Regions from separate parts of the Limibacillus halophilus genome, predicted to be linked through region 2. Evidence: predicted binding sites of a transcription regulator. Region 2 holds the regulator's gene; the other holds the start of a gene.

Region 1 (15,834 bases), on a different contig from region 2:
GCCCTCGATTTCGGCTACATACCGCGATCCATCGCACCCGGTTTCCTCGCCAGCAGTCAGAATCAGCATGAGACCACGGCGCAAACTCTCCGGTTGCTGGGCGGCTGCCACTGCGCTGGCAACAGCGACCGCAACGCCGCTTTTCATGTCACTGGCGCCCCGTCCATACAGCTTTCCGTCAGCAATCTCCCCGGCTAGCGGCGCCCTTGTCCAGGGCTGATGCCCAAAGGGCACGGTATCCAGATGCCCAGTCATCGCCAATGGCAACAGACTTTCATCACGGCCGGGCAGACATGACACCAGGGTCGTGCGGCCGTCCGCAAACTCGTAGTAGCTGTTCGCAAAACCCGCTTCTTCAAGCATTGCGCCAAGATGGTGGGCGCAGTCCCTCTCGAACCCCGGTGGATTGACAGTGTCAAAGCGAATTAGAGCCTGAGTCAGGCTGACGGCATCGGGTATGGTCATAGGCAGGTTCCTCCCTGATAGCCGACCCGGCATCAGATTGCGAGATACTGCTGAACGACGTCGGATTGGGAGACCTCCTGAGTGGTTCCCTTCGCAACCAGAGCGCCTTTTTCGAGAATGATGCAGTGATCGGCCATGTTGAAGATCATCGGCACGTTCTGTTCAACAATGACGATGGTCATTCCTTCGTTCTTGTTAATTTCCTTCAGGGTCACGCCAATCTGGTGAACGAGTGTCGGCATGATGCCGTCCGAAGGCTCGTCCAGTAGCATCACCTTCGGGTCGGTCATGAGCCCGCGGCCGATGGCTAACATTTGCTGCTCGCCGCCGCTCATGGTGCCGGCCTGCTGGGACATGCGTTCGCCAAGCCTGGGAAAATAGCTAAGGACTTCCTCACTACGATCACGTGGCCGCTTGCCGGCGGCGATCCGCCCCATCTCCAAATTCTCGCGTACCGTCAGTTGAGGGAAAATTCCTCGCCCCTGGACAACAGTTGTTATGCCACGGCGCGCGCGCTCGTAGGCTTGCAGCCCACTGATGTCCTCTCCGTCGAGCCTGATCGCGCCACTGGTCGCTTTAATGAGGCCGGAGAGCGCCCGTATCAAAGTCGTCTTGCCCATGCCATTGCGGCCGAGCACACCAAGGACCTCGCCCTCCGCGATGGAAAAGGACACCCCCCGGAGCACTTTGATCGCGCCGTATCCAGAATCGAGCGCTTCAACTTCCAAAGACATCATCAAGCTCCCAAGTAGACTTCGCGCACCTGCGGATCGTTGGACAACTCCTCGAATGAACCTTCCTTGAGGACCTGCCCAAGATGCAGCACCGTGATCGGTGCCTGGAGGTCGCGAATAAAGTTGATGTCGTGCTCGATAATGACAATCGACAGATTACGGTCCCGCGCCAAGCTCTTGACCAAGTCCCCGGTGGCCGCAGTTTCCGCAGCCGTCATTCCAGCAGTTGGCTCATCCAAGAGCAGCAATTCCGCTTCGATGCCCAAAAGCATGCCGATCTCAAGCCACTGACGCTGGCCGTGAGAGAGAAACTGTACCGGAGTGTCCCGCTGTTCCCGCAACCGAACGATATCCAGGACCTCGAGCACGCGGTTTTCACGGCGCTCGCGCGGGGTTGAAGTTCCCAGCACAGCGAGTTCTATGTTTTCGTAAGCGGTAAGATTGTCGAAGACCGAAGGCGTTTGGAACTTGCGCGCTATGCCGACCCTGGCGCGCTTTCGCACCGGTAAGCCAGTGATGTCTTGTTCTTTGTAGTAGATTTTTCCAGAGGACGGAGCCAGATGCCCGGAGATCATGCTGATGAAGGTTGTTTTTCCTGCACCATTCGGCCCAATGACACTACGGACCTGCCCAGCCTCCAACTGAAAATCAATATCCTTGTTGGCGATCAGGCCGCGAAAGTTCTTCGACAGTCCAGTGGTTCTCAAAAGTACTGCCATGTTAGCCACGCCTCCTTTGCAGAAACTGAAAAAGCTGCACGACGGCACCGGAAAGTCCGGATTTGAAGAAGGCGATTACCAGGATGAAAATGATCCCCAACAAAAGCTGCCAGTACTCAGGCGTGATTGCGCTCAGATAGTTCGAGAGCGATGAAACCAGAATACCGCCAAGCAGAGCACCAAGAAGCGATGCCCGCCCGCCGATGGCTACCCAGACAACAACCTCGGTCGAAAAGAGAACGCCCGCCAATGACGGCGAGACGAAGTTTGCCTGACTCGCATAGAGGGCACCCGCAAAGCCGGCAAGGCCTCCGGACAAAGCGAAAACCAGTGTTTTGTATGCGGAAACATTAAAACCAAGGGCGATCACCCGGTCCTCGTTCTCGCGTATCCCTACCAGCACCTTGCCGACTTTCGAGAGGGTCAGCCAACGAAAGCCCAGATAGCAGAGAACGATCAGCGGTAGGACGAAATAGTAGAACGCCACGTCTCCATAGAGCGATACCTCGCCAAGCGGTCCAAAGGTCAGCGACATCCGGTCGACAAAAAGTCCATTCCACCCACCGGTGATTTGCGACTGGCTGACAGCGATCTGCTCGGCGATGATTGAGAGCGCTAAAGTGATCAGTACGAAGTATGTCGCCCGCACCCCAGCGCTAAAGAGAAAGTAGCCGGCAATCGCTGCCAGGCCACCGCCAGCCAGAACGGCGACGATTATGCCTAGATAAGCCGCATTGACCGGCAATGCCTGCTGCATCATCAGGCCCATCGCATAGCCGCCAACAGCAAAGAACGCGGCTTGGCCAAAGCTGAGAATGCCGCCAAAACCCCAAAGCAGGCCGAGTGACATGGCCAGAAGGCCGAACAGCATGTACTGCGGCAGGATGTAGATCACATAGCCGGAGAAGACGGTTGGCAACAGCGCCAGAAGCGCAAAAACCACCATAGCGACGCCGGTCTCACCGCCCCAACGGCTTCGCCGGACTGACTTTTCTTGCTTGGAAAGAGTCTCGGACATGGCTTGGATCAACGTCCTTTGATCAGACCCTGCGGACGGAAGCGCAGGATCATGATGGCGATAAAGAAGACGGCTGCCTGCGCCACCACCTGGTTGGTGAAGAGCGCAAAAAGGGTTTCAGAGCCGCCGATGAAGAAGCTACCCAGCAATGTGCCGCTTAGCAGTTGCCCGACGCCACCGACGATCACCACAAAGAATGAGCGAACCAGAAAGACATTCCCGATGTAGGGATCAATGCTTAGCATCGGCGCGATCAGCGCCCCGGCGAGACCGGCCATGAAGGCGCCGAAGCCGAAGACCAGTTTATAAGTAAGCGCGATGTTCAGGCCAAGCAGACTGGCGACTTCGCGATTCTGGATCAACGCCCGGATCTTGATTCCGATCGACGTGCGGAAAAACACGAAAGCTGATGCACCGATCAGTAACAGGGTGAAGCCAGCAACGGCGCTGCGGTAGGCCGGTATCTTCAAGCCAGCCAACTCGTAAGCACCGGGCAAAGGACTCTCGACATTCCTGAAGTCCGTACCAAAAACGATTTTGATGACCTCGGTGGCAATCAGGAAGAATGCCCAGGTAAGAAGTAAGGTTTCAAATGGCCGGTCGTAGAAAAATCGGATCACAAGGTGTTCGAAAAGGAGCCCTACGACACATACGCCGAGAGCAGAAAGCAAGACAGCTAATCCAAAGGGAATCCCGGCCGTGGTTGTCGCCCAGGCAAAATAGGCGCCCAGGGTCAACATCGCGCCGTGCCCCATATTGATAACGCCAACCAACCCGTAAATAATTGCCAGTCCAAAGGCGGCCAGGGCCAAGACCAGTGTAATGAGAGTGGCGTCAACGGCGATGCTCAACGCCAAGTTCATGCAATTTCTCCCTCCAATGAAACACCGACACCTGATTAGAAAGTAACGGGTGCCCCCGTAGTCGGAGAAAACTCCGGCGGGGGCACCCGTGCACGCTCCCGGCTAGAGCGGCAGGTCGCAGCGGGCATCCAAGGGTTCGACACCTTCAAACGACTGCACTTCGGTGAACATATCGTTCACATCGGTCCAGTTCGGTCGAACCTGCATCAGGTAAGATGGCAACACAATTTGATTGTCGATTTCGCGCATACGTACCGGTCCCTGGGGCGCACCGTCAAACTCGATGCCCTTCAGGTTGGCGCGCAGTGATTCTGTGCTGACCTCGCCGGCCTTTTCAATGGCCCGTGCAGCCATATGGGCGGCATTGTACATGGAGACGCCGACGGTGTTCATCAGCGCGTTCTCGCCATACTTGGCTTTGAAACGCTTGAGAAAACCTGCATTGTTCGGGTGTTTGATCGACATGAAATAGTCGAAGCTCACATAATCGTTGGCGGATACCTCCGGCCCAAGACCGGAAGTAACGACTTCTTCGTCGTCCACTGTCCACAGAGCAAAATCTTCCTTCATTCCGGCTGCCGCAAATTGCTGACGGAAGTTGACGGTATCGCTGCCGGTCAGGCTGTGGAAGATGATGTCTGCGCCGGAACTGCGAATATCGCGAAGCACGGATTCATATTGCGGTGTGTTGAAGGGGATATAGACCTCGCCGACAACCTCACCGCCCAGATCTGCAAGCTTCTGCTTGGTTACCTGGTTGGTTACGCGCGGCCAGGCGTAATCCGAGCCAATCATGAAGAACTTTTTACCAAACTTGTTCATCATGTATTCCATGTGCGGCCAGACTTGCTGCGTTGGCTCCGGCCCGAACATGAAGATGTTGGGATTACACACACCGGGATAGTATTCCTTCTCCTGACCCTCGTAGAAGGTCGGGTAGAGCAGCACTTTGTCGGCGCCTTTAACGACCGGTCCCGCAGCATTTCGCTCGGCGCTGGAAAAGGTCCCCGCCAGGAAATCCACACGCTCCTGCCGAATCAGACGGTTTGCCTGCTCCACCACGATGCGCGGTTCAGTTTTCGAATCGCCGACAACCAGTTCCAGCGGCCGACCAAGAACGCCACCAGCAGCATTGATTTCTTCCGCTGCGAGTTCGAAACCCGCGATGTGCGCCTTTCCGTACACGGTCCATGCACCTGTGAGCGGCGAGATGATACCAACCTTGATCGCTTCGGCGGCACGGGCCGAACGGATAATGGCTGGTGCGGCGAACGCCGCAGCCGTTACGCCCAACGTCTGTAATGCACGTCGGCGTGAAACCGGCTTCTTGGTTAAAATCGTGTCTCTCATGATTGACCTCTCCTATCCAATCTGGAATGGCTTCTGGTTGGGGTGAGCCCGTTTGTGGTTTCTAATACCAGCCAGGTTCGTGCGGGCTTCCGAGCATTTCCTCGTAGAGATCGGTACGCCGATCCCGGAGGGGCTGGTTGTATTCGTTCCAGTTACGTTTACGGCGCGCGTCGGCAAGGTTTGCCTCTGCATAGAGGATCTCCTCCTTGTCGGCACTCGCAGGTCCAGCGATCGGCCAGCCTGTATGACTGGTGATCAAACTCTGCCCCTCGAAGGGTTGGCCACGCTCTGTGCCAATCCGATCAGCGGCAGCAATGAATACTGAATTGCAGTGAGAGGCGGCCATGACCAGCGTATTGGCCATAGCGCGTTCGCCTTTGGCTTGCCCTGGGATGGGGACCCAGTTAGTAGGCACGCAGACAATATCCGCACCCTGCAGGGCGGCAAGGCGGAAGCTTTCGGGGAACCAGCTATCGTAGCAAATATTGCAGCCGATCCGACCGAGTGGCGTTCTGAAGACCGGGAAACCAAGATCACCCGGTTCGAAAAACAGGTTCTCTTCGTTCCAGAGGTGCACCTTGCGGAAGGTGCCAACGTAACCCTCCGGGCCTATGACGACGGCGCTATTGTAAAGGCTGTCTCCTTCACGCTCGTTGATCCCTGCGACAATATGCAAACCGTGTTTGTTTGCGACTGCACACCAGGCGTCGCAGGTTTCGCCACCTGGCACTTCCTCTGAAAGCGCAAAGGCTTCATCGCGATCATTGAAGACGTATCCAGAGTTGCAGAGTTCGGGCAAAACCACGAGTTCTGCTCCATTCGCAGCAGCTTCCTCAATTAGTTCGACGCTGCGTCGGATATTCCTTTTCTTGTCGCCTACGATGGGTTCCATCTGGATGCACGCGATCTTCACAATGGCCTCGCGGCGACCCTTCTTGTCAGCCATTCTTTGAATGCCTCCCTTACGTTAATGATCTTCGCTAGTCATGTTTCCATTGATTTTATCTATGGTCAAGTCACTTGAATTTTAATCAATCATCTGGATCAATAGATTTAGAGAGTGTGTGTGATTGCGCAAAGCTTTGGCTGAGTGTAAGGAACCGCCTCAGATATTTTTGAAGGTTGAAAACAGGATTACGGATGCCTCACGGCACAGAGTTCAAGAATCTAGGAACAAAACTCAGGCAAGCGCGTCGTACAAAGCGCCTCACTCTGAAGATAGTGGCCGAACGTGTAGGCTGCTCCGAAAGCATGCTGTCGAAGATCGAATGCGAAAAGACGGTGCCGTCTTTGCGGATGCTGCACCGGATAGTATCGGTGTTGGATACGAGCATCAGTGTCTTGTTTTCAGAAGAAAGCGGCGGCGACGCCCATATCTATCGCAGTGGCCAACGGCCTGTGGTGATCATCGACGATGAGAACGCCCAGAATTTAATTCGCCTGGAGCGACTGGTTCCTCGGATTGACGACCAGATTATCGATGGCAATGTGCACATCATTGGCCCTGGTGCCTACAATGGTGGTGAGATCAATCATCTGGGCCAGGAAGTAGGCTTCGTGCTGGAAGGGACCTTTGAACTGCAAGTGGGCGCCGAAAAATACCTTCTTAATCAAGGTGATTCTTTCTTCTTCCGCTCTGACCTGCCGCACAGCTATCGAAACCCTGGAAACGTCACGGCGAAAGTAATTTGGATCAATTCGCCACCGACCTTCTAATCCTCTACTCATTGGAAGTTTTTGGCGTGACAGTACAAAATGTGGACTCACGCAAAGCCGGGCAGCTAAGGGACAACCGTGGACGTGGTCAACAAACTGTTGGGCCCGATGATATCGGTGTTGCACCCTTGTTCGGCTTTGGCCATAGCTTGATCATCGACCGTGAAGCGAAATGCCGCCTCAAAGTGCAAAACCTGCCCTTCGCGTGGCCAAATTGCGATTTGCAGCAGTACTAGTGGATTGATTCAAAGGAATAATATTGCCGGACGACCAAAAGAACAAAGGCGCCCCTGTGCCAAGCGACACCTACTACAGGCACGACAATGCTTTGTTTCGCAAGTGCATGGGAGATAGTGATTCGAGGGTGGCCGTCGATGATGTCCTGCAGGGCGATAGGTGGGTCCCCTATAACGGCGACTGCCTGGAGCCTGTATTTTTTTGAATCGAAAGCCGCTGCCACGGTCGAAAAATGGATCGCGGGAACCAATCGAGATTCAGACCGGGACTGACAGTTCATTCATCAGCTTGACTTGGTATCCAACCAGCTAAGCATATCCGCCTGGGGCATCGGTCGTGCAAACCAATAGCCCTGGAACATGTCGCAGTCGTTATCGCAAAGCCAATGCATGGTCGCTTCGTCCTCAACACCTTCAGCAACACTTGTAAGCCCAAACTCCTTTGCCATATCGATGGCATGGCGCACGATGCACTGATTCTGCGACGAGAGCACGACGTCCTTGATAAAAGCCCGATCCAGCTTGATCGTGTCGGCTGGAATATCCCGCAAGTAAGCGAGCGACGAATAGCCTGTTCCGAAATCATCGATGGCTATCGTGATGCCCATTTCTCGAAGGGCTTCGAGCACGGGAACAGCGACCGCCCAATCGCGCACCAAAGCGGTTTCCGTTACCTCAAGCTCCAGCCGCCTGAGAAAGTTGGGATTGCTACGAAAGAGGCCGGATAGACGTTCTGGAAAGCGCTCGTCCGTCACGTCTTCCCCCGACAGGTTGACTGAAATTCTGCTGTCCGCCGGTTGATCTTCGATATTCAGACTACCGATGTAGGCAAATGCGCTTCTGAGCGCGTGAGTCGTAATGGCACCGCGCAGATGTGAGCGTTCGGCCAAGGGAATGAACTGGTCTGGGGGGATGAATCCCCGTTCCGGATGGTTCCAGCGGACCAGAAGTTCTGCGCCACAAAAGGAGAGATCCCGGCAGCGCGCCTTGGGCTGGGCGTAAAAGGCCAAGCCTTCATTCATCAAAGCCCGCCGGAGTTCGGCAAGCAGTTCGAGGTTCTCCTTCCGGAGGTCGTTCGTGCGCCTGTCGAAGGAGTGAACTTGAGCACTGGTCAGCGCGCCGTCGGCAATGGCCGCAGCGGCGGCGCGAAGCAGTTCCTCGGATTCACTCGCATCGTCGGGCGATATGGCAACGCCCGCTTCGAGCGATAGCACCAATGCGACACCAGTGGCGTCTTCACTATTCTCGAGAATCTCCAAAATCTGCGCCGTAATTTGCATAGCATCAGAACGGTCGCAATCCGGGAGGAATACATTGAGGCGATCACGGCCTGAGCGGCCCAAAACCGACGCCTCAGGGACCGCGCTGCTAAGCCGGGCCGAGGCACTTTGAATTGCCGCTTCATAGGCTTCCAGACCAAACGCCACGATCAGTTCGTCATAATTTTTAACCGCAAACTGGATCATCGCGTCGCGCTGGTTTTCAGGGCGATTTACAAAGCAATCCGATATGTTATGGAGGAATGCGGAGGTTCGGTAGAGTTTGGTTTCACTGTCATAGTTCAACGCCTCGACAATCTTTTCGTTGCGCGCGTTCAGGGCCCAACGAAAGCCCCCCACAAGAATGCCGAACCCGGTAAAGTAGACTCCCCGTAAGCTCCAATTGACGAATGACTGCTCTTGGCCAGTCGCAACATCTAATGGCATTAGGGGGCCCATCAAGGTTGCACCTGCAACGCCTGCAGCAACGCCGCCAGGAGGACCAAACACAAATGCGCTGATTATGATCGGCACATAGACCAGATGGACATGCGGCAGAGCCGATCCGCCGGACAGGAAAACAACCCACCAACACAGGAGCAGAAGGCTTATAACTATAAGAATAAACAGCGCCCGTCTTGGCAGGCCACCCGACTGCAAATCAATCACAAACCCGCCCCCTCTCTGCCGTATAGGTTTGCCTAAAGGAAGAATCATACCCGGTCACGGCAAAATCCATAGAAAAAAACAATCTAAAATTGGAAATTACTGCAAACCGCTTACCATCGGTCGCCGCCAATCAGACAAAGCGGTTCAGGCACAAGACAGGAATCTTCTCAAAGACCTCGGTACGATTTGTACCAATCCACGAACCTGGGTATCCCTTCGGCGATCGTGGTTCGGGGTTGAAAGCCGTGGTCTCGCTGAATAGCGGTGATGTCGGCACTGGTTTGCGGAACATCGCCCGGTTGCAGGGGCAAGAACTCCTTGCTTGCAGTCTGCCCCAAGGCGTCTTCCAGGACGGCAATCATATCCAGCAGGGACTCCGGATGGTTGTTGCCGATGTTGTAAAGGCGTTGCGGCGCAGCCTGCCCATCGTCGCGAGGCGGTGCATCGAGCGTCGCCAAGACGCCTTGGACAATATCATCGATGAATGTGAAATCGCGCTTCATCCGGCCGTGGTTGAAGACCTTGATCGACCGCCCCGCCAAGATAGCCTCGGTGAACAACCACATGGCCATGTCCGGCCGTCCCCAAGGACCATAGACGGTAAAGAAGCGCAGACCGGTCAACGGCATGCGATAAAGATGAGCATAGCAATGGCTCATCAGTTCGTCGGCCTTCTTGGTCGCCGCATAAAGCGATACCGGCGCATCTACCCTGTCGGCTTCCGAGAAAGGCACCTTGGTGTTGCCGCCGTAAACCGAGCTGGACGATGCATAAACCATATGCTCGAACCCATCCATTCGCCGACAGAGCTCGAGCATGTTTAGGTGTCCGACGAGATTGGCCTGGACATAGGCATGCGGGTTCTCGATCGAATGCCGAACACCGGCCTGTGCGGCCAGATGCACCACACGGCGCAAACGCTGTCCCGCCAGCGCCGCTTTCAAGGCTTCGGCATCGGCTATATCAACCTGATGAAAACCGAACCCAGGCATCGCCAGTAGCCTGGCGAGACGGTCCGCCTTCAGTTGCGGTGAATAGTAGGTGTTGAGATTGTCGATCCCCACCACGGATTCCCCACGATCGAGCAACGCACGTGCCGTGTGATAACCGATGAACCCGGCGGCGCCGGTGACGAGGTAGGTCATGACGCCAACCCGTTTTGCTCACCGGGCATTGCCATGGGCCTGAAGAACCTCCGCTTATGCCAAGCCCAGGCATCTCCGATGATGGTATCCAAATCGGAACGTTCGGGCGTCCATCTCAAAAGGCTCTGCGCCAGCCTTGGATCCGCGACCAGGCGCGGCGGATCGCCTGCACGTCTCGGGAACGGCTCGGCTGATATCACTTTTCCCGTGACGGCGCGGCAACGGGCTATGACCTCGGCGACCGAGGCCCCGGACCCGGTTCCCAGATTGATCGCCGCCGATGCGCCGCCGCCCAAAAGGTGCTCCAGCGCTGCAACGTGCGCAGCAGCCAAATCGCATACGTGGATGTAATCCCGTATGGCGGTACCGTCTTCTGTCGGGTAGTCGTCACCATAAACCGAGATACGCTCGCGACGGCCGAGCGCGGCATCCAATACCAAAGGGATCAAGTGTGTTTCGGGCTGGTGAGCTTCACCGATCTCAACGTCGGGATCGGCACCGGCAGCGTTGAAGTAGCGCAAACGTACCGATCGCAAATCATGAGCTACGTCGTAAGCTTCCATGATTTTCTCTGCCGCCAACTTGCTGGCTCCATAGGGATTGACCGGCTCTTTTGGTTGCCGCTCGTCAATCAGGTCCACGTTGGGTTCACCATAAACTGCCGCAGTCGAGGAAAAGACCAAATGCCCGACACCCCCGCGCTGCATCGCTTCGAGCAGCCGCAGGGTACCGTTCAGATTGATATCCCAGCAAGCGCCCGGGTCTCGCACGGACTCCGATACAACGATCAATCCGGCAAAATGGAGAACCGCGATCGGTTGCGTCTGTTCAATCGCCGCCTGCAGACCTGCGCCGTCGCGCACATCCCCCTCTATCAAAGGGCCCCATTTCACAAACTCTCGATGGCCGCCGGACAAGTTGTCGTAAACAACGGGTTCAAACCCGGCTCGGGCAAGAGCCTTGCAGCAGTGGCTTCCAATGTAGCCTGCGCCGCCTGTCACCAGGACGGTTTTGTTCCTGTCGTCAATCACACGGTTAACCTACCTGCTCGCGTTGGCCCAAAGAAGCCACGCGAGAATGGCCCGATTTGCCATGCTCCGTCCAGCCACGATGACAGAAAGATCCCCGCCGGCGGAATCGTTATGCCCAACCGGCCACCCTTCAGGTTTTGGCTGGGCGGCAATTCCCGCTTGCTTCCAGATCGCTCGCTTCTTCCGGCAGTTTCTGGCGCTTTTTAGCCGGTTTGTCGGATCCGCTGGCCGCATCACGTTTACGCAGACGACTCTGCGCAAGTTCTCCGCGGCTCTCCAATATCGGATAGGCAACTGACGTCAGGTGGCCATTGATGCGCTTCAGATCACGAATTACGTCAAGATGAAGCGCCGAGGTTTCAATGGATTCCTGGCGCCCGGCGCTTACCCGTTCGAAGTGCAATTCGGCCAGTTTCTGCTCAAGCGCGCGAATGGTGACTTTCTGGTCGAGCAACTGACGCGCAAGCCCGGCGTCTTCGGAAACAAACACGTTCAGCGCCAAGCCAAGGTTATCCATGACGACGGCGTGGAGTTTCTCGATTTCCTTCAGCCCACTGGAGGAGAACAGCAGACGGTTCTTAATCTTCTTGGCGGCTAACTCCATCAAGTTCTTGTCGATGATATCGCCGATGTGCTCCAGATTGGTCGTGAAGGTTAGGATGGCCGTATGCCGCTGACTTTCCTCGCGATCCATTTCCTCTCGGGACAGGCGTGTCAGATAGATCTTTATGGCCTCATAGAGCTTATCCACGTCGTCATCGCGTGTGGATATTTCACGAAGCAACTTCTGATCGTCCTTGCAGAAGACCTCCATCGACTGCCGCAACATCTGCTCCACCATGTCGCCGAGACGCAACGTTTCGCGCGCGGCACTGGCAAGAGCCACGGACGGCGTGTCGACGGCATCAGGGTCGAGATAACGCGGGCGGCTGTCGTCTTCCTCCTGCTCGACATCCGGCAACAGGCGTTCCAACAGCTTGGCCACAACGCCGGTTAGCGGCAGGAACACCAACGCGACAGCCAAGTTGAATCCGGTATGGGCATTGACGATAAGACGCGGCGAGTCCCCTTCTAGGCGCTCCAACAACGCAAGGCACTCCGGCAGGAAGCCCAGCAGCAACGCCGCACCTGCAAACCGCATCATCAAGTTGCCGACCGGAGGACGCCTGGCCAGCGCGCCAGACCCGGCGGTCATAGCGACCGGAGCGATAGCGCCGCCAACATTGGCACCCAAGACCAGCGCCAGACCCAGCAGCGGTTCGATAATTCCCGCCGTCGCCAACGACATGAACAACAGCACCATCGCCAGGCTGGAGTGCGCGAGCCAAGTCAATACCGCAGCTACCAGGAACGCGATCAAGGGCTCGTCGCCCAGGCGTTCCATGAGCAGCGGAAGAATCTCCGACCCTCGAAGCGCGGCCGACGATCCCACAATCAGCTTCAACGATAGAAGCATAAGTCCAAGCCCGACCCCGGCCCTCCCGAGCTGGCGAATGAGCGCCCGCTCACTGCTGAGGAACGCCGTAACACCCGCCACGATCAACAACGGCGAAAGGCTCTTCAAATCGAACGAAAAAACCTGGGCGACAAGCGTCGAGCCAACATCGGCGCCTAGCATGATCGCCAAGGCGGCAGCCGTGGTCATCATGGCGCGGCTTGCGAAACCCGCGACGACCAATGCCGTTGCCGTTGAACTCTGCAACAGCCCTGTAACCAAAATCCCGAAGAAGAAAGCGCGCAATCGGCTAGAAGTGCCAGCGGCAACCATGCGCCGCAACCATGCGCCGAACGCGCGCGTGATCCCGGTCCGCACCATGCGAACGCCCCACAGCAGGAGCGCCACGCCGCCGACAAGGTTGATGATCACTTCAGTGCCACTGAGGTCCATCGCGACTTCCGATCGGACAAGGGTTAAAGAACCACCATGCCCGGACAGTTCCCAACCAGGAACCCGGGCACGATCCAGAAAAATCGAAGGGCAGCACGGAGAAACTTACGAATCACCGCCGCGCCGTAATAAAACTGTAACATTCTCAGCCGCAAAACGAAATGGCAGTTCTTGCCGCCCCGCCGTTCCGATCCCCTTATTAGCGACCGGGCCGGGATGATCATAGGCCATCCTTGAACAGGTCAATCACCGACGATCGCCTACGACTTTGTCGTGCCGCGAATGGTGAAAAATATACGAAATTGATTCGAAGTCTCTCTTACAGCTTGATCTATATCATTTCGATATATATCAAATCGCCATATTATCGACAAAACAAGCGAGTTGTAAAAGCAATGGACACCAAAGCCCTATGCTTGGCCGTGCTCAGTCGCGGCGAGGCCAGTGGATATGAAATCAAGAAGTCACTTGAGAGTATTCCCATCAGTGCCTTGCAAGAGGTTTCTTTCGGGTCGATCTATCCTGCGCTCAACAAGCTGACTGAAGAAGAATGCGTAGTCTGTCGCCAGGAGACCCAAACAAAGCGTCCGGACAAGAAAGTCTACGCGTTGACGGACCTTGGAATGACCAGGTTGATAGAACGTCTGGAGCAGGAACCGGCGCCTGATCGGTTTCGCTCCGATTTCCTCTTCACCTTGAGCTTTGCGCACTTTCTGGAGCCCTCGCTGGTCCGACGGTTAATCGATGATCGCATCGCGTTTTACGAAACCAGGATCCAGGAAATGGAAGGGTGCGATCTGACAAGCGCCACACCAGGAGGGCGTTTCGTGCATGGTTTTGGGCATGCGGTTTATCAGGGCGCCTTGACTTATCTCAGGCAGCAACGCGCCGAACTCTTGGCGGCGCTAAGCGACCCTGCCCACAACAAAACTCAATCAATCAGACCTGCAAGCGGCATGAAACCGACTGCCAGTCCGTATAAAGAATCGGGACAATTAGGAAATTGAGATGAACCGATCGATAATCATTGCCTCTCTTATCGCCGTCGCCGCCGTTGCCTGGATCGCTTCAGGCAGCCTGGGCAACGGCTCCGGGCCGCAACCGCAAAAGGAACCGGCCAATCTCTCTGCGTTAAGCGAGCGCCAATCTGTGCGCGTCCGCCAGATCGTGGCCGAGGCACACGAGCGACAGCTTGTATTGCGCGGCTCAACGGAACCGGAACGCGCCGTCGATCTGAAGGCCGAAACCAAAGGGATCATCATTGAGCTGCTCGTGGAGAAAGGAAACGATGTCGCTGCTGGTGACGTCATTGCACGCCTTTCGCCCGAGGATCGTCTGGCGCAACTCGCCGAAGCCAAGGCACTCCGCGAACAACGCCGCATTGAACATGAGGCCAATGTAAAGCTGGCGGACAAGGGCTTTCGCGCCCAGACACAGCTTGCAGGTGCGAAAGCTGGACTGGAGGCGGCCGACGCCGCCGTCAAGAAAGCCGAGATAGAGCTTGAGAACCTGGTCATATCGGCGCCTTTTGCAGGACGCCTGGAAAGCCGGCCGACAGAGCTGGGAAGTTACTTGGAGATAGGCCAGATGGTGGCCCGAATCGTCGACCTCGACCCACTCCTGATCGTGGGTTTCGCGAATGAGCAGGATATCCGTCAAATCGAACTTGGAACGAAGGGTCAAGTGCGATTCGTCGGCGGCGGCCGTGGAGAGGCGGTCGTCTCTTTCATCGCCGCTTCTGCCGAATCCAGCACCCGCACCTTTCGGGTGGAAATGACCATGCCGAATCCTGACGCCGCGGTTCCTGCCGGTATCACCGCCGAGATGATTCTGCCTCGCGTTTCAGTCGTTGCTCACCGTATCAGCCCGGCGATCCTGACGCTGGCTGACAATGGAAAGGTGGGGGTTCGCATTGTCGACGACCAGGGCGTGGTGGCCTTTCGGGAGATATCGATCATCGATGAATCACGGGATGTCATGTGGGTCACCGGTCTGCCTGAACACGCCACTGTCATCGTAGTGGGACAAGAGTTCGTCCAAGAAGGCGAGAAAGTGAAGGCTATCGATGCCGAAACCCTGGAGCCACTGGCCTTGGGAACCGCACAATGAAGGCACTGATAGCCGCCTGCTTATCCCATAAGCGCAGTGTCATCAGCACACTGGTTTTGCTGTTGATCGCAGGCGCCTATGCCTACGCCGTGATCCCGAAGGAAGATTCGCCGGACGTCAACATACCGATCCTCTATGTCAACGTCTCGCACGACGGCATCTCGCCGGAAGATGCCGAACGCCTTCTCATCAAGCCTCTGGAAACGGAAATGCGGGGCATAGAAGGCGTCAAGGAAATGCGCTCGACCGCCTTCCTTGGCGGCGCCAATGTGTTGCTGGAGTTCGACGCCGGCTTCGATTCCAATCGCGCCTTGATCGATGTTCGCGAGAAGGTCGACCTTGCCAAGCCCGACCTGCCCGACGAAGCCGATGAGCCTGTCGTTAGCGAAGTCAATCTCAGCCTCTTCCCGGTTCTGACCGTGACACTTTCCGGTCAGGTTCCCGAACGCACGCTGCTACGTCTGGCGCGCGACTTGCAGGATCGCCTGGAAACCATCCCCCAGGTGTTGAGCGCAAACCTCAATGGTGACCGCGAGGAGAGGTTGGAGATCGTCGTCGACCCGCTGATGCTTGAAAGCTACGGAATCGATACCGAAGAGCTGGTTACCTATGTGAACCGCTCCAACCTGCTG
Region 2 (15,834 bases):
TTAGCCGCAGTGCCGCGATCGCTCCGCGAGGGCTCCTACGCGATGGGCGCCACCAAAGCAGAGACGATCCGCAACGTGCTGCTGCCAGCAGCCCTACCGGGCATCGTCGGCGGTGTTCTGCTCGCGGTCTCACGCGCCATTGGCGAAACCATGATCGTGGTGATGGCGGCGGGCCTGATCGCCACTTTGACGGTTAACCCTGCCGATTCCGTAACGACGGTGACGGTGCAGATCGTCACATTGCTGATTGGCGATACCGAATTTGACAACCCGAAGACGCTGGCCGCTTTTGCGCTCGGATTGCTGCTTTTCGTCATCACGCTGTTCTTGAATGTGTTGGCGTTGAAGATCGTCCAGAAATACAGGGAAAAGTACGACTGATGGCCTCAATGCAATCACCCCAAACAGCGAAGTTCGATTGGTTTGGCAAGGCCCAGGAAGCCCGTCGCCGACGCCGTCACGCGGCGGATCGACGCTTGCAGTTCTATGGAATCGCGGCCATTGGCACGGCGATTTTGCTTCTGGGCGTTCTGCTGGTATCTCTGATGATGAATGGCTCGCCCGCCTTTACTCAAAGCCACGTCACCTTCCAGGTGTTTGTCGACCCGGCAAAGGTCGAGGCCGAAGACCCGGGCTCAGGCGATTTCCGGGGTATTGTTCGTCGCGGCTTCGAGGGGTTGGTTTCCCAAGAACTCTCGCGTCGTGATGGCCGGGACTTTCACGACATGCTGAGTCGGGGCGCTCAGTACATGCTTCGCGATACGGTCGTGGAGAATCCGCGATTGATCGGCCAGACGATAACGGTCACCTACCCCTTTGCCGATCCGATGGATCAGCTCCACAAGGGTCTGATCGACCGCGATACACCGGAGAGCCAGCGCCGCGTCTCCGACAAGCAGATTGCCTGGTATGACGAGATGGCCGCTTCCGGCGCCATATCCAAGCCCTTCAACTGGGCGCTGTTCTTCAATGCGGACAGTCGCTTCCCGGAACTGGCGGGGCTGGCGGGCGCCTTGGTGGGCTCCTTTTACGCGCTCATGGTTTGTTTTCTCATATCCTTTCCGGTTGGCGTGGCCGCCGCTGTCTATCTGGAGGAGTTTGCGCCTAGAAACCGGGCGACGGACTTGATTGAGGTGAACATCAACAACCTGGCCGCGGTGCCGTCCGTCGTCTTCGGGTTGCTCGGTCTTGCGGTGTTCTTGAATTTCTTCGGTTTGCCGCGCTCGTCGCCGCTGGTTGGTGGCATGGTTCTTTCGTTGATGACATTGCCGACGATGATCATCGTGACCAGGGCGGCGCTCAAGGCGGTGCCTCCCTCGATCCGGGAGGCGGCGTTGGGTGTGGGTGCCTCGCGCCACCAGGTTGTCATGCACCACGTATTGCCGCTTGCCATCCCGGGCATTCTGACCGGCACTATCATCGGTCTTGCGCAAGCTTTGGGTGAGACGGCGCCCCTGTTGTTGATCGGCATGAATGCCTTCATCACCTCGGCACCGGGCGGCATCACCGAACCTGCGACCGCACTGCCAACGCAAGTGTTCATCTGGGCGGACAGCCCAGAGCGAGGCTTCGTTTCACGAACCTCTGCGGCGATCTTGGTGTTGATCGGATTTCTCATCGTAATGAATGGCGTGGCGGTGTTTCTACGTCAGCGTCTGGAACGAAAATGGTAGGAGAGCAACAGATGGCCCAGCCGGAGCAGGTCGCCGAGATCGCGCAGGAAGAATTACCGGCTTCCAAAGGCGTTGGTGAAGCACCGCTTGCCAATCCCGCGAAGCCGAAGATGGTGACGCGGGACGTGAATGTTCACTATGGCGAGAAGCATGCGCTGCGCGGCGTCAATCTCGACATAAACGCCAACCAGGTGACTGCCCTGATCGGGCCGTCCGGCTGTGGCAAGTCCACCTATCTTCGCTGCTTGAACCGTATGAACGATGTGATCGACGGGTGTCGCGTGACGGGCGAACTGCATCTGGACAACGAAGATATCTACGATCCCAGGTTGGACGTGGTACAGCTGCGCGCGCGCGTCGGTATGGTATTTCAGAAACCGAACCCTTTCCCGAAGTCGATCTTCGACAATATCGCCTATGGACCGCGCATACATGGGATCGGACGCAACCGGACCGACGTCGAGGAGATTGTCGAATCCAGTCTGCGCAAGGCCGGGCTTTGGGAGGAAGTGAAGGATCGGCTTGATGGGCCGGGCACGGGTCTTTCCGGCGGCCAGCAGCAGCGCCTGTGTATCGCCCGGGCCATAGCGGTTAGCCCCGAGGTGATCCTGATGGACGAACCCTGTTCGGCTCTTGATCCCATAGCGACTGCGCGGATCGAGGAGTTGATCGACGACCTGCGCCGCAACTTTACAATCGTCATAGTCACACATTCGATGCAACAGGCCGCGCGCGTGTCGCAGCGCACGGCGTTTTTCCATCTGGGCGAGTTAGTCGAGGAAGGTGACACCGACGCTGTGTTTACCGTTCCGAAGGACAAACGCACTCAAGGATACATCACGGGCCGGTTTGGCTGATCAAAGATAGACTTGGTAGGGCCGAACCAGCAGAGGCGGGAGAAGAACATGGGAACGGGCAACGAGCACAAGGATCATATCGTCAGGTCTTTCGACGAGCAGTTGGATCTGCTGACGCAGTCGATCGTGCGGATGGGCGGGATAGCCGAAAGCCAGCTTTCGCTATCGATTCAGGCGCTGGTGAGGCGTGACTCCGACCTGGCCGGGAAAGTGGTCGCAAACGACGCCGAACTGGACAGACTGGAGCACCAGGTCGACGAAATGGTGGTCCGGCTGCTGGCGCTTCGCCAGCCAATGGCTATCGACCTTCGCGATGTAATCTCCGCCCTGAAAATTTCCTCCGACGCGGAACGGATCGGCGACTACATCCGGAATATCGCCAAACGCACACTGGCGCTCAACCAACTGCCGCCAATCAAACCGCTGTACGCGATCCCGCGTATGGCGCAGCTTGTCGAAACCTCCATCAAGGATGTGTTCGATGCCTATGTGGAACGCGATGTCGAGCGCGCGGCGGAGGTGTGGCGACGGGACGAAGAAGTGGACGAGATGTACACCAGCCTGTTCCGCGAACTTCTCACCTACATGATGGAAGACCCTCGCTCAATCACGACCTGTACACACCTGCTGTTCATCGCCAAGAATATCGAACGTATCGGCGATCATGCGACTAACATCGCCGAGGTCGTGACTTTTCTGGTGACAGGCAAGCATCTGACCGAAGGGCGCCCCAAAGGCGATACCACGAGCTACACTGTATTCACGCAAGACAGCCAGGAGGCGGAGGGTGGGAACCACGATGCTTGAACGGAACGCTTCGCAGGCCGTCAAACCGCTGGTGCTCATCGTTGAGGACGAAGACGCCTTGGTGACATTGCTGCGCTACAACCTGGAGCGCGAGGGATACCGAACGGCGGCGGCCCGTGACGGTGAAGAAGCCTTGGTTATGGTCAAGGAGGAAACGCCGGATATCATTCTGCTCGACTGGATGTTGCCCCTGACATCGGGCATCGAAGTGTGCCGCCAACTCCGTCGCAGGCCGGATACCAAAGATGTGCCCGTGGTGATGCTGACGGCGCGTGGCGAAGAGGGCGACAAGGTTCGCGGGCTCAACAGCGGCGCGGACGATTATATTACCAAACCGTTCTCCCCTGCGGAGCTGGTCGCCCGATTGCGGGCGGTCATGCGTCGGGCGCAGCCGGCCTTGGCGGCGGATACTCTTGAGTTCGAAGACATGATCATGGATCTCGTTGCGCATAGGGTCCGGCGTGGAAGCCGCAACGTTCATCTCGGCCCGACCGAGTATCGGCTCTTGCGCCATCTGTTGCAGCACCCGGGGCGCGTATTTAGCCGGGAGCAGCTTCTCGATGCCGTTTGGGGACACGATGTCTACGTTGAGCCGCGTACGGTGGATGTGCACATCAGGCGTTTGCGCAAGGCATTGAACGAGGGCGACGAGGCCGATTTGATCCGCACGGTCAGGGCGGCGGGCTATGCTCTCGACAAGCCCATGACAGACGGTGACGCGATAGCCATGAAATAGCCGCTTGATTTAGCGGACCTCGCGCCCAAATCGTTAGGGTCTTTATTTGGGAGCGAACGCCGTGAGATCCGTTATGGAAGAATCAAAGGTAATTCAGTTGGAAGGCGTTCGTTTGACCCTGTCGGCGGCCTCCGGCCCGGTGGAGATATTGCGCGGGCTCGACCTCGAAATCGAGGCCGGCGAAACGGTGAGCATCGTGGGGCCGTCCGGGTCCGGCAAGTCCTCCATGATGATGTTGATCGCTGGGCTGGAGCGGGCAACTGCGGGCCGAGTTCAAATCGATGGAACCGATTTGACGAATCTCAATGAAGACGCGCTCGCGCGCTTTCGCCGTGATCGTATCGGCATCGTTTTCCAGGATTTTCACCTGATTCCAACGATGAACGCCCTGGAGAATGTCGCGGTGCCCCTCGAGTTCGCGGCAGCACCTGACCCTTTTGCGCGCGCAGCCGAGGTATTGGAGCAAGTTGGGCTCGGTCAGCGCCTTACACATTTCCCCTGGCAGCTTTCCGGCGGTGAGCAGCAGCGTGTAGCTCTGGCGCGCGCGTTTGCCTCAGGCCCGCGACTGCTGTTGGCCGACGAGCCAACAGGCAATCTGGACGGCGAGACGGGGCGTCAGGTGATAGAGCTGCTTTTCACTTTGCAACGCGAGCAAGGCACGACTCTTTTGTTGATCACGCACGATCCTGCCCTCGCCGCGCGCTGTGATCGCCAAGTACGAATCCTGGACGGCCGCATCGAAGCGGACAGCCGTCTGTCGGCGGCGGCTCAGTAAATTTCTTGTCCAGCATCACAAAGAACGAGCAAACCTTGTCGCTTCTAGGAAGCCTAGCCCAGCCTTTCAGACTGGCACGCCGCGAATTACGTGGTGGCCTGAAGGGATTCCGGATTTTTATAGCCTGCCTGGCGCTGGGAGTAGCGACGATCGCAGGGGTCGGGTCGTTGTCCGAGGCGATGCTTTCATCGCTTCGCACGGACGGGCGCGCACTCCTGGGCGGCGACGTTGAGGTTCGATTGATCCATCGTGAGGCCAGCGCGGCAGAGGAGTCCTGGTTCCGTGCCAGCAGCAAGCGCCTCTCGCGTACAGCCGACCTGCGCACCATGGCGCGCAGCGGTCTGCAACCGGATGGCACGACGCAGGGGCGACAGCGGTTGGTCGAGTTGAAAGCGGTTGATGAGACCTACCCGCTGTATGGCGCGTTCAAAAGCGACCCGCAATCAGACCTGCCGGACCTTCTGGCCTATCGAGACGGCCGCTGGGGTGCGCTCGTCGATACCGCTCTGTTGGTGGCGCTGGAAATAGAGGCCGGCGATGCCTTGCGAATCGGTAACGTCGACTATGAGGTTCGCGGTACGGTCAAGCGCGAGCCTGACCGTGCGGCGCGCGCCTTTACCCTGGGGCCGCGGGTGCTTGTGGGGTTGGCCAGCCTCGAAGGAAGTGGGTTGCTGCAGCCGGGGAGCCTCGCCTACCACCACTATCGTCTTGAGCCGCGCGATGGATTGACGCCGGAGCAATGGATAGATGCGACGAAGGAGCGTTTTCCCGAGGCAGGGTGGCGGATCGTCGACGTAGCAGGTGGTGCGCCTGGGATGGAGCGTTTCGTCGAACGTGTCACCCTTTTTATGACTCTGGTTGGGCTGACGGCATTGCTGGTTGGGGGCGTCGGAGTCGCCAACGCCGTGCGCAGCTACCTGGGTGAGAAGCGCAAGGTGATTGCCACCTTGAAGGCGCTCGGCGCCTCGGCCCGTCAGATCTTTTTGACATACCTTCTGCAGATTCTTGCCATCGCCGGACTTGGCATAGCCATAGGGCTCGCCATCGGCGCAGCCGTACCTTTGGCGGTCGGTCCTCTCTTGGCCGACCGGCTTAACCTTTCAAGCTTGGGCGGCCTTTATCCGCAGCCCTTACTGCTTGCCGCCCTGTTTGGGCTGTTGGTGACCCTGTCCTTCTCTCTTTGGCCCCTTGGGCGTGCTCAAGCCGAACGGGCAGCCGGGCTTTTCAGGGAGCAGGGCAGCAGCGAGCGCCGTCTGCCGGCCCCATGGGTTGTGATCGTTACGCTGATGGCCGCGGCAGCACTTGCCGGTCTTGCAATCATCACCTCAACGGACCGCCTGTTCGCGGCGGGGTTTGTAGCCGGATCGGTCGGCAGCCTTTTGGTGTTCCGTCTCGCGGCTGCGGGTGTCATGGCTGCGGCGCGCGCTTTGCCACGCTTTCGTACTGTTGAATTGCGGCTTGCGGTTGCCAGTCTGCACCGCCCAGGCGCTTCGACGGCCAGCGTGGTCGTGTCCTTAGGGTTGGGCCTGACGGTGCTGGTTGCCATCGCATTGATCGAAGGCAACCTTTCTCGTCAAGTGACGGAGCGCATTCCAGAGGAGGCGCCGGGCTTCTACTTTATCGATATACAGCCCGAACAGGCGATGGCCTTCGAGGAAACCGTGCGCAGCGTGCCGGGAGTGGAGCGTATGCAGCGTGTCCCGATGTTGAGAGGCCGCATTACCGCAGTAAACAGGGTGCCACCGGACCAGCTGGACCTGCCATCGGATGTCGCCTGGGTTTTCCAAGGTGATCGCGGACTGACTTGGTCACGGGAAATGCCGCCGGATTCACCGTTGGTCCTGGGTGAATGGTGGACTCCTGACTACAACGGCCCACCCCTGGTTTCACTGGACCACGATGTCGTGGAGGCGTTGGGCCTCGTGCTTGGTGACACCCTTACGGTCAATATCCTGGGGCGTAATGTCGAGGTAGAGATCGCCAACAGCAGGGAGATCGACTGGCAGGATCTGCAGATCGATTTCGTCATGGTGTTCTCGCCGGGCCTGCTCGAGAGCGCACCACAGAGTCAGATCGCGACGGTTACTTTGGACCCGGACCAGGAAGACTACTTGGAAAGGCTGGTCGTCAACCGCTTCCCTAATGTATCGGCTATCCGGGTCAAGGAAGCGCTGGCGCAGGCGGCGGAGTTCTTCGGCAAGGTCGCCGTGGCCATACGGGCGACGGCGGGCTTGACGCTCCTTTCGGGCGTGCTGGTACTAGCGGGGGCTTTCGCGGCGGGTCACCGGCGCCGCGTTTATGATTCCGTTGTTCTGAAGGTGTTGGGTGCGACCCGCCGGCGTGTAGCGACCAGTTTTTTGTTGCAGTACGGGTTGTTGGGGCTGATTACGGCGGCCATTGCCGCGGCCATTGGTTCCTTGGCCGGATATGTCGTGGTGACGCAGGTCATGAAAGCGGAATTTATCTTTCTGCCGATGGCCGTCTTCCCGACGGCACTATTGGCTGCGGCTTTGACCTTGGGGATCGGTTTCGTCGGCACTTGGCGGGCCCTTTCGATCAAACCGGCACCGCTATTGCGCAACGAATAACTGGAAATGCCGCGGGATATTATGGAAATTACGCAACAGGAGTGCGAGAATCTATTGAACGGACGACGGCTTTGACCAATATTTAGGCTCAATCGGTGATGTCACCGAAGGGTTAACGGCATCTGCGGTTAAGCAGGTGGTATGCAGCAGGAGGAAGAATTAGATGCTCGGTCCGAATTCTCAAACCATTTCACGCGGCAGAGCCCAAGCCGCGGGGATTGATGCCGGGCTGCGCAGCTACATGCTGCGGGTCTACAACTATATGTCGCTTGGCGTGGCCTTTACCGGCGCCATTGCCATGATCGTCGCCATGAACCCGCAGTTTGTAATGGCGCTGGCAAGCGGCGGCATCTGGATTCTGTTTATCGGTGTCATTGGCCTGGGCTGGTTTGCGCCCCGAATCATGATGAGCAAGTCGGTTGGCGCGGCACAGGTCTGCTTCTGGGCCTATGCCGGCCTCTGGGGTTTGCTGCTGGGACCCACCTTCTTCGCCTATGCGCAGGTGGACCCGATGCTGTTGGTTCGCGCCTTCTTCATTACCGCGGCGGCCTTTGCCGGGTTGAGTCTCGTTGGCTACACAACGAAGAAAAACTTGGCGCCGATGGGGGCCTTTCTCTCAATGGCGACCATCGGTATCCTGATCGCCCTTTTGGTGAACATCTTCTTCGTGCAGTCCGTAGGCTTCGAGTTGTTCCTCTCGGTCGTGGTCGTGCTGGTGTTCTCCGCCCTTACGGCCTATGAGACACAGATGATCAAGAACATGTACCTGCAGGCAGATGGCCATGACGTGACGATGAAGAAAGCCATCTTCGGCGCGTTCATGCTCTATGGCAGCTTCATCACGCTCTTCATCTGGATTCTCAATATCCTGGGCATGATGCGCGGCGAGTAACAACTGGCGGCAAAATTTGCTGACGGTAAAAGGAAAGGCCCGGCGGATTCCGTCGGGCCTTTTTGCTGACCAAGCCGAAGCGGCGCTAGAGACACAAAAGGACATTAAAAGACACTTAAACGACTTTTTAGTCTTTACCCTTACAGCCCATAGTCCGGCAAAGGCACCGCCGACCGGACGAGGGGGTGTTATGGGAAAGAGCTTTCCGACTTTGGGCATTCTGGGGGTTGGCGTACTCTTGATTGCGGCGGCTCTCGCGCCGAACGCTGTTTACGCACAGGCGTCGGATGTTGTGTGCGGCGGCTGCGTTCATGGCAGCGATATCGCTAACGGAACCATTGGTCCCGGCAAGCTGATTCCGGGTTCGATCAACGCCGCGACCGTGGCCAACAACTCCATCGGCCCCAACAAACTGATTCCGGGTTCGATAAATGCCACGACCATCGCCAACGGCTCAGTCGGCGCAAACAAACTGATTCCGGGTTCGATCAACGCCTCGGTTATCGCAAACGGCGCCGTTACGGCTGCCAAGTTTGCGCCTGGAGCAGTGGCGTCGGCCTTGCTGAAGTCCACTTGGATCGTTAGTCCGGTTGGTACCCAAGCGCAAAACTGCACGCAGCTACAGAGTGTGCTCAGCGCCGCGTCCGGTTTTGCTACGTCTCAAACGCCTCAAGCTCTTTGGGTCGAACCGGGCGTCTATGATTGCGGCTCCGGTGGGATTTCAATTCCCGGCAATATCTCCATACGCGGGGAAAGCTCAACGAACACGACGATCCTGGGGCTGGTGAACAGGGTTGCCGGCCCAAACGTTCAATTGACGGACCTGGCTTTCAGAAGCGACGGTGCTTCCAGCACCCCTGTTCTAGTAAACCAGGGGGTCGCGAACCTCGTGCTGGATAGTGTGTTCATCAGAACAAGCGGTAGTAATTCTGTTGGTATCTTCTTGAGTGGCGGCAACAGCGGCATTGTCGTGCGGGATTCAACCATCGATATTCGGGGTGATTCGAATGCGACGGCGATCTTCTCGTCGAGCGGCGGTTCGCAGGTTCTGGTTCATTCCGTGTCGCTATTCGGCATCGCAGCCGCGCTGGACCTTTGGACCAATGATTTCGTGGCGGTCTTTGCCAGCGGGATTTCGGGGCCGATCCTGACGCAGGCCTCGACGACGGCGCGCTGCATCGGCAGCCTTAGTCTGGCGACGCTCAATCAAATGGGAACATCTTGTATCTAGACGCAACGTCCGCCATCGACCTCAAGAAGGACGCCGGTCAAAAACTCTGCCTCGTCCGAGGCAAGGTATAGTGCGGCGTTAGCGATATCGAGCGGTCGCGACATACGGCCCAATGGTATCGTGGCGGTGAACTTTGCGCGGTTCTCGGGTGTGTCCGGCAATCCCATGAACGTTTCCAGAAGGCCGGTTTCGCCGATCACCGGGCAGATAGCGTTGACGCGGATCTTTTCCGGCGCAAGCTCAACCGCCATGGATTTCGTCAGAATGTTCGCCGCGCCCTTGGATCCGTTATACCAGGTTAGGCCCGGTCGCGGGCGCAGCCCGGCGGTGGAGGTGGTGTTGATAATCACGCCGCCGCCGCCCAAGCGGAACGCCGGAACAGCGGCCAGTGTTGCTAGGTAGATCGCCTTCACGTTGACCGCATAGGTGCGGTCGAAATCCGCCTCTGTGACCTCCATCAAGGGCTGATTTCTGTGACTGAATCCAGCGTTGTTCACCAGAATATCCAAGCGTCCGAAGCGATCCAGGGCCGTCTGAATCATCGTTTCGACATCATCGCGACTTGTAACATCAGCCCGTTGGAACGCCGCCCGCCCTCCCAATTGAGAGAGATTTTGTGCGACCGCCTCGCCGCGGGTTGCGTTCAGGTCCGCAACCACGACCGCGGCGCCTTCCTCGGCGAAACGCTTGGCGATTCCCTCGCCAAATCCAGAGGCTGCACCGGTAATGACGGCGACTTTTTCTTCAAGACGCATGCGAAATCTTCCTACTTTCTATGGAATGGAACCGACCAAGGTCCTGAACACCTACCCAATGCCAAGGCTGCAAACATTGTATGATCACGGGGAGGGGTTAGTGTCGATGAACCGAGACCCATGGTTCCGTCGAGCAGAAACCTAGCGGCAGTGCGCGGGCAACGGGACGCGGTCACGCATAGACTGTTGCTCCATCGCCTTGTAGGCCCCTCCCGACTGCGCTGTGCAGTCAAGCGCTGCGCCGGCTTTGACCGCCACGGCGGAAAGATCCTGATCCCCAAGCGTGCAGTGGGCTATCTCTCGCCCTTGTGCGCCGGTTTGTCCCGTCAGGCTGCAGCGGACCGACTCACCGGCCAGGACAGCCGCCAGTTTTGTTTGCGCCGTATGGCCGTACAGCACACCTGGCTCGGGCGCGTAGATCCCGGCGAGTTGAATATCGAACCCGGCGGCCTGCAGACTATCGCCGCTGGTTACGCGCAAGACGCCACCTTCCAAATAAACGGGCTGGGACGCTGCCGGCAGGGCTGTCAACGCCATGATCATTGCACCAAGGGCAATAAGTGATTTATGCATGGGAACTCCTCGGATCAGTTCGTGTAGGCTTAGGTTTCCACGGCCCCACCGCCGTCGGCACGCTCCCCTCCCCGCGCCCTTTTCTCCGCTGCTATCTGTGCGGTGATAGCGGCCAGAACCTCTTCCGACCATAAGGTAACGACCTCAGGCTCCTTCATGACCTTCAAGCTGCCGTTCCAGAAGTTGCCGTCTGGCAAGATGATGAATCCGCGGCTGTAGCTGCGCCGTTTCTCGCCGGATGCGCTATATAGGTAGAAGCTATCCAGCTCTTTCGAGTGGGGGCCTGCGAGCAAGGGAAGCACCCCGGTCTTGGCATCCATACGCCAGGCGATCACTGGCACCATCCCAACAATTGATCGCCAGGATTCCTTGATCCATTCACGTAAATCCACAGGGTGCGGCGGTTCTGAAAGATCACCTTGAGCAGCCAAGATCTCTTCGCGAATCTGCTTGAAGGCCGTCGGAAAATGAACGGCGGTCATGTAGGTGCCGGGGGCTGCGGGAGTTACGGATTCGTCCATGGATCCTCTCATCTCCTGTCTTTTACGACAATTTACTTGGATGCGGTAGTCTGAAGGGCGGCTGCTTCTAAACCGACCAACCAACCACCGCCCCGGGCGGCCGCAGTGCTTGGTGGAGCTATCAGCCCGGATCTGCGGTAAACCCGACCGATTCTATTGCGGCGACAGCGCAAATTTCATCATTGTCCGACGTGTCGCCCGTCACACCCACCGCACCGATAATCTCACCGGCCGAATCCTTGATCAGAACGCCGCCGGGAACCGGGACGACCGCACCGTTCGCTAGGCCGTTCAGCGCTTGCACGAAGTAAGCCTGCTCTTGGGCCCGCTTGAAAAGTCCGCGCGAGCCCATGCCGACAGCTAGCGCGCCGTAAGCCTTTCCATTGGCGATCTGGTAGCGAAGATTGCTGGCGCCGTCCTGGCGCTCGAAGGCCTTCAAATGACCACCCGCATCCAGCACAACGACGGAAAGCGGCTTCAATTTCAGCGCGGCGCCTTTCTCGAAGGCAACAGCAATGATTTGACGGCATTGATCAAGCGTAAGCGATGGCATGGTGAATATCTCCAGGTGTCGAGTTCTGATAGGCAAGCCGGGCGTTCAAGAACAACCTGGCGTCCAGTGATGCCAAGGCAGAATGCCGGGCCGGTGGAGATATGTCCATCCGGGCGGCCCTTGTTTTTTGCGTCCAATCACCAAGGAAAATGCTCGAAGAAATCATTAACCGGATTAGATATAATATCAGATGCGGGCAACGACCTGTCGTAAGGAGAACCGAGATGACGAAGCGCAACATATTCATGCCACGAGTAACGGCACCCCTGGCGGTTTCCGCATTACTCGTTCTGGCCGCCTGCGGTAGCTCAACGGAAGACCGCACGCTTAGCGGCGCGGGTATCGGCGCTGCTGCCGGTACCGCTGTGGGCGCGGTAACCGGCCTCAGCTTGCTCGAGGGAGCCGCGATCGGCGCGGTGGTCGGGGGCGCCACGGGGGCGCTTACCGATGAATCCGACGTTAATCTCGGCAAGCCGATTTGGAGGGACGGGGCGCAGAGCTCCATGGTCCGCGACACGCAGATCGGATTGAACCGCTTGGGTTACGACGCGGGACCGGCGGATGGCGTTATGGGGCCGCGGACCCGGCAGGCGATCAATACCTTCCAAGCCAACAATGGCTTGCCGGTGGATGGCCGACCCTCCCAATCGTTGCTGGATGAGATCAACCGCCAAAGTTGAGGCCCAAAGAGGGTGAAGGCGCCGCTAGGCGCGGGGCTTGACCGCTGCGGCGTGACTCTGGCTCGTAAGGGGGAATGTTTCTGCTAGACTGACCTTTTGACAACAGAGTGTCAGGGAGGCGGAGACGTGAAATTTTCCATCAGTCACGCTAAGGACGGCGGTTTTGAAGGCAGCGGACTGCGCGGCTTCTTTGAATATCGGGACCTTGGGATCAAAGCGGCCACCGACGGCCGTGTGGGCGCACATGTGATACGCGCAGTTCCTGGGAAGCACGCCAGCGGCGAAGCGCACTTCCATGGGCTGGATTTCCAGATGGTTTACGTTTTGAAGGGCTGGGTGAAGTTCTGGTACGAGGGTGTGGGCGAGGTAATGCTCGAACCGGGCTCTTGCGTTCATCAGCCGCCCGGTATTCATCACCGTGAAGTGGCGCACTCTGATGATCTGGAGCTTATCGAGATCACCCTCCCCGCCGAGTTCGACACGCGAGAGCTTGACGCCGCGCCCTAGACCCCGAAAGGCGGTGTGAATTTCAAGAAGGGATGGTGCCGCCAGGGTGACTCGAACACCCGACCTACGCATTACGAATGCGCCGCTCTACCAGCTGAGCTATGGCGGCCTACCAACCGACGGGGCTTCTTCTAATCTAGGGCGCGCTGTACGTCAATCGTGGGCTGTTATCCGGCGGAGCGGCCCGCTGCCAGTGGTAGCACGGGCTTGGCTGTCGAGTTCCGTCGCGTGGTACCGGTTTCCCCCTCGCCACTCTCATCCACGGCCTCGTCGTCGCTCTCAAGGGGTTGTAAAAGGCTACCACCCACAAAAGCAGGCGCGCGCCAATCAAGGCTGTCGATACTGCCGCAAGCCCGGCAATGGGCGCCCCAGTCCGATGTGGCGGCGCCGCAGTTAGAGCAGACCCACGTGGGGTCGGCCGCAGCCCCCGAGGCGCGCTGAAACCACTGCCGCGCGGCAGCGCTGTTTCCATGCTCTGCCTCTTCAAGTTCTGCCATGAGGCGGCATACGCTTTCGATCGTCTCTAGCTGGGCGGCCTTTTCCAGATGCCGGCGGGCCTCGCCCCAGAGTTCGGCGTCCAAGGCGGCCCGTGCGGCCGACATATGGCTCACGATGTGGTCCGGTTGACCGGACATTAGCTTTTCCAAGCGCCGAACGCGAGCCAGGGGTGCTTCGCCCGGGGCAAGATCGAAGAAGGGCTCCAACAAGCTGGGATGCGGGGCCAAAGTCCAAGATTTCTTCAGTAAACGCTGCGCCTTTCTCTTGCTATCCAAAGCAACCCAGGCCTGCGCCAACAAGGCGGCGGCAGGCGTCAGTGTCGGCGCCAGGCGGTTGGCTTCGCGTAGCTTTGCCGCCGCCTCGTCGTTCTTGCCGGCAGCCAGAAGCGTTCGGCCTTCCTCTGTGAGCAGGACCGCGCGCCGCCTTTTCCACTCTGCGTGGCTCAGGGCGTTGCTGCTCTTCACAAGCGCCAGTGCTTCCGCCGCGCCTTCAAGCCTTCCATGGCGCAATTCCAGATCGAAAAGCGTCTGCGCAACCCAGGGCGTTTCCGGGCGAAGGTCTCGTGCCTGACGGGTATAGCGCAACGCCTTGTCCTCATCGCCTGCCTTCAAGGCTTGATTGACCAAACCGCGAAGGCCGAGAAAGGCAGTTTCCTCCCGCTCAAGCATGGCTAAGAAATAGCGCTCGGCGGCAGCTTCATCCCCGTTCAATTGCGCAGCTTGCGCTGAGAGCAGCAGCGTCAAGGGGGGCTCATCCAACAAACGATTGGCGCGGGTTGCCAGCTTCCGGGCCTCCTCGGGGTCACCGGCGGCGACCGCCACCATGCCCTGTGTCAGTGCCAAATATCCACGCTCGCGCCTGCCGTCGCGCAAGCCCTGACGAATGGATCCCGGTGCCCGTCGGAGTGTTGCCAGGAATCGATACAGCAGGGTCCCGGCTATCATCAGCAGGAATACTGCGAGCAAAAGAACACCTACGGAGGAATCGATTCTGTAGCCCAACCATTCCACGGACACCCGTCCAGGCCGCTCGACAAGCCAGATCGCCGCTGCGATGACAATCGCCAGCTTTATGAAGAAGAAGAGTATCGCGCGCATGGCTGGCCTCTCCTTCAATTATTTGCTGGTGCCGAGGACAGCTCGGCTAGGAACACTTCAGTCGCTGCGGCAAGCCGCATCTCGGCTTCCAGGCGCCGTTTTGCCTCTTCCAGCCAGGGCAGCGCTGCCTCCGCCGACAAACCCTCCAATCCTTCGATTTGGGTCACTGCGCCGGCAAGATTGCCGCCCTCCAGCGCCTTTTCGGCGCGCGCGACCCGCGCCGCCGTGCCATCGCCTGTCGCCTCGGCAGATAGCGGCCGGACCGTCACCACCCGCGCCAGACGACGCTTGATGCCAGCCAGCAGGCCATCGCTTTCGCCTTCGCCCGCCGCCGCTGCGACGATGGCTTGGGACGTGTCTTCAAAAGACCTCTGTAGAGTTACAATACGGGGCACGCCGGTTACCGCAAAGGGCTCCAAGGCGGCTAGCTCCAGCGAGACAGCCGGACGGTTGCTTGCCGCAGCGCTGCGGGCGCTGTCCAGTAGCGATTTGAACGCGTCACCTAGCAGGATTGCTTCGCGCAGACGGCCGAGTGACAGCGTCAAAATCAGATCGTCGGTCGAAACCGGTCGGACGACCTGATGGCTCTCGATGCGGTCAAGCCGCGCGGAAACCTTGGAAAGCTCGACCTGCAGGCGTTCGGCAAGGCGGGCATCCAGGGCCTGTAGATTTGATTCGCTAACACCGCCGCTGCTTTCCGCGAGTGCGCGCGCAGCTTCTTCCCGCGCTGCATTGGCCGCAGCCTTTGCTACGCCGACTTCAGCCTCCAGCTTGGCGAGGTCCGTCGCCAGCGACGGTAGGGCCTCAAGTTTGCTGATTCGGGCCTCGAATCGGTCCAAGGACCGGTCATTGCCAACGGAACCATCGATCGCTGGCAGCCACAAACCGCGCGCCATTACCGTGATGCCGACGATCACCAACACGGCTAGAGCGCCCAGCACAAAGGCGGAAAAGGAAAAGCCGTTTCCGTGGGGAGCGCTCGGCTTCGTGCCGGCAGCCGCGGCCTCAGGTCTTTCCGCGATGTTATCGGCAACGTCTGCCTCAGCGATTGCTGCCGCCTCATCGTCCGCGCCGGTCCAGGCGACCGACGC

The links. Region 2 encodes PhoB, which activates phosphate uptake and scavenging genes when phosphate is short. Its sites were predicted from a motif close to TNTCATAAAACTGTCA; they were not measured.
Region 1: a site for PhoB is predicted at 13,218-13,233, ahead of FHR98_RS04595 (Na/Pi cotransporter family protein). Genes of this name have one in related genera too.

What each region holds. Positions count from the first base shown of each region.
Region 1 covers NZ_JACHXA010000002.1:297,703-313,536, forward strand. Annotated here, with positions in the region: gene FHR98_RS04535 (M20 family metallopeptidase) at 1-465, opposite strand, end outside; gene FHR98_RS04540 (ABC transporter ATP-binding protein) at 498-1,199, opposite strand; gene FHR98_RS04545 (ATP-binding cassette domain-containing protein) at 1,202-1,918, opposite strand; gene FHR98_RS04550 (branched-chain amino acid ABC transporter permease) at 1,920-2,936, opposite strand; gene FHR98_RS04555 (branched-chain amino acid ABC transporter permease) at 2,945-3,799, opposite strand; gene FHR98_RS04560 (substrate-binding protein) at 3,902-5,149, opposite strand; gene FHR98_RS04565 (nitrilase family protein) at 5,211-6,095, opposite strand; gene FHR98_RS04570 (cupin domain-containing protein) at 6,290-6,865, shown strand; gene FHR98_RS04575 (hypothetical protein) at 6,892-7,101, shown strand; gene FHR98_RS04580 (putative bifunctional diguanylate cyclase/phosphodiesterase) at 7,386-9,029, opposite strand; gene FHR98_RS04585 (NAD-dependent epimerase/dehydratase family protein) at 9,197-10,174, opposite strand; gene galE (UDP-glucose 4-epimerase GalE) at 10,171-11,205, opposite strand; gene FHR98_RS04595 (Na/Pi cotransporter family protein) at 11,336-13,093, opposite strand; gene FHR98_RS04600 (PadR family transcriptional regulator) at 13,327-14,100, shown strand; gene FHR98_RS04605 (efflux RND transporter periplasmic adaptor subunit) at 14,102-15,202, shown strand; gene FHR98_RS04610 (efflux RND transporter permease subunit) at 15,199-15,834, shown strand, end outside.
Region 2 covers NZ_JACHXA010000001.1:383,830-399,663, forward strand. Annotated here, with positions in the region: gene pstC (phosphate ABC transporter permease subunit PstC) at 1-381, shown strand, start outside; gene pstA (phosphate ABC transporter permease PstA) at 381-1,673, shown strand; gene pstB (phosphate ABC transporter ATP-binding protein PstB) at 1,784-2,530, shown strand; gene phoU (phosphate signaling complex protein PhoU) at 2,579-3,337, shown strand; gene phoB (phosphate regulon transcriptional regulator PhoB) at 3,330-4,073, shown strand; gene FHR98_RS01780 (ABC transporter ATP-binding protein) at 4,147-4,848, shown strand; gene FHR98_RS01785 (ABC transporter permease) at 4,854-7,436, shown strand; gene FHR98_RS01790 (Bax inhibitor-1/YccA family protein) at 7,600-8,328, shown strand; gene FHR98_RS01795 (hypothetical protein) at 8,519-9,559, shown strand; gene FHR98_RS01800 (SDR family oxidoreductase) at 9,556-10,314, opposite strand; gene FHR98_RS01805 (thermonuclease family protein) at 10,456-10,887, opposite strand; gene FHR98_RS01810 (hypothetical protein) at 10,917-11,408, opposite strand; gene FHR98_RS01815 (GlcG/HbpS family heme-binding protein) at 11,530-11,961, opposite strand; gene FHR98_RS01820 (peptidoglycan-binding domain-containing protein) at 12,186-12,641, shown strand; gene FHR98_RS01825 (cupin domain-containing protein) at 12,768-13,148, shown strand; tRNA gene FHR98_RS01830 (tRNA-Thr) at 13,182-13,257, opposite strand; gene FHR98_RS01835 (heme biosynthesis protein HemY) at 13,316-14,743, opposite strand; gene FHR98_RS01840 (COG4223 family protein) at 14,758-15,834, opposite strand, start outside.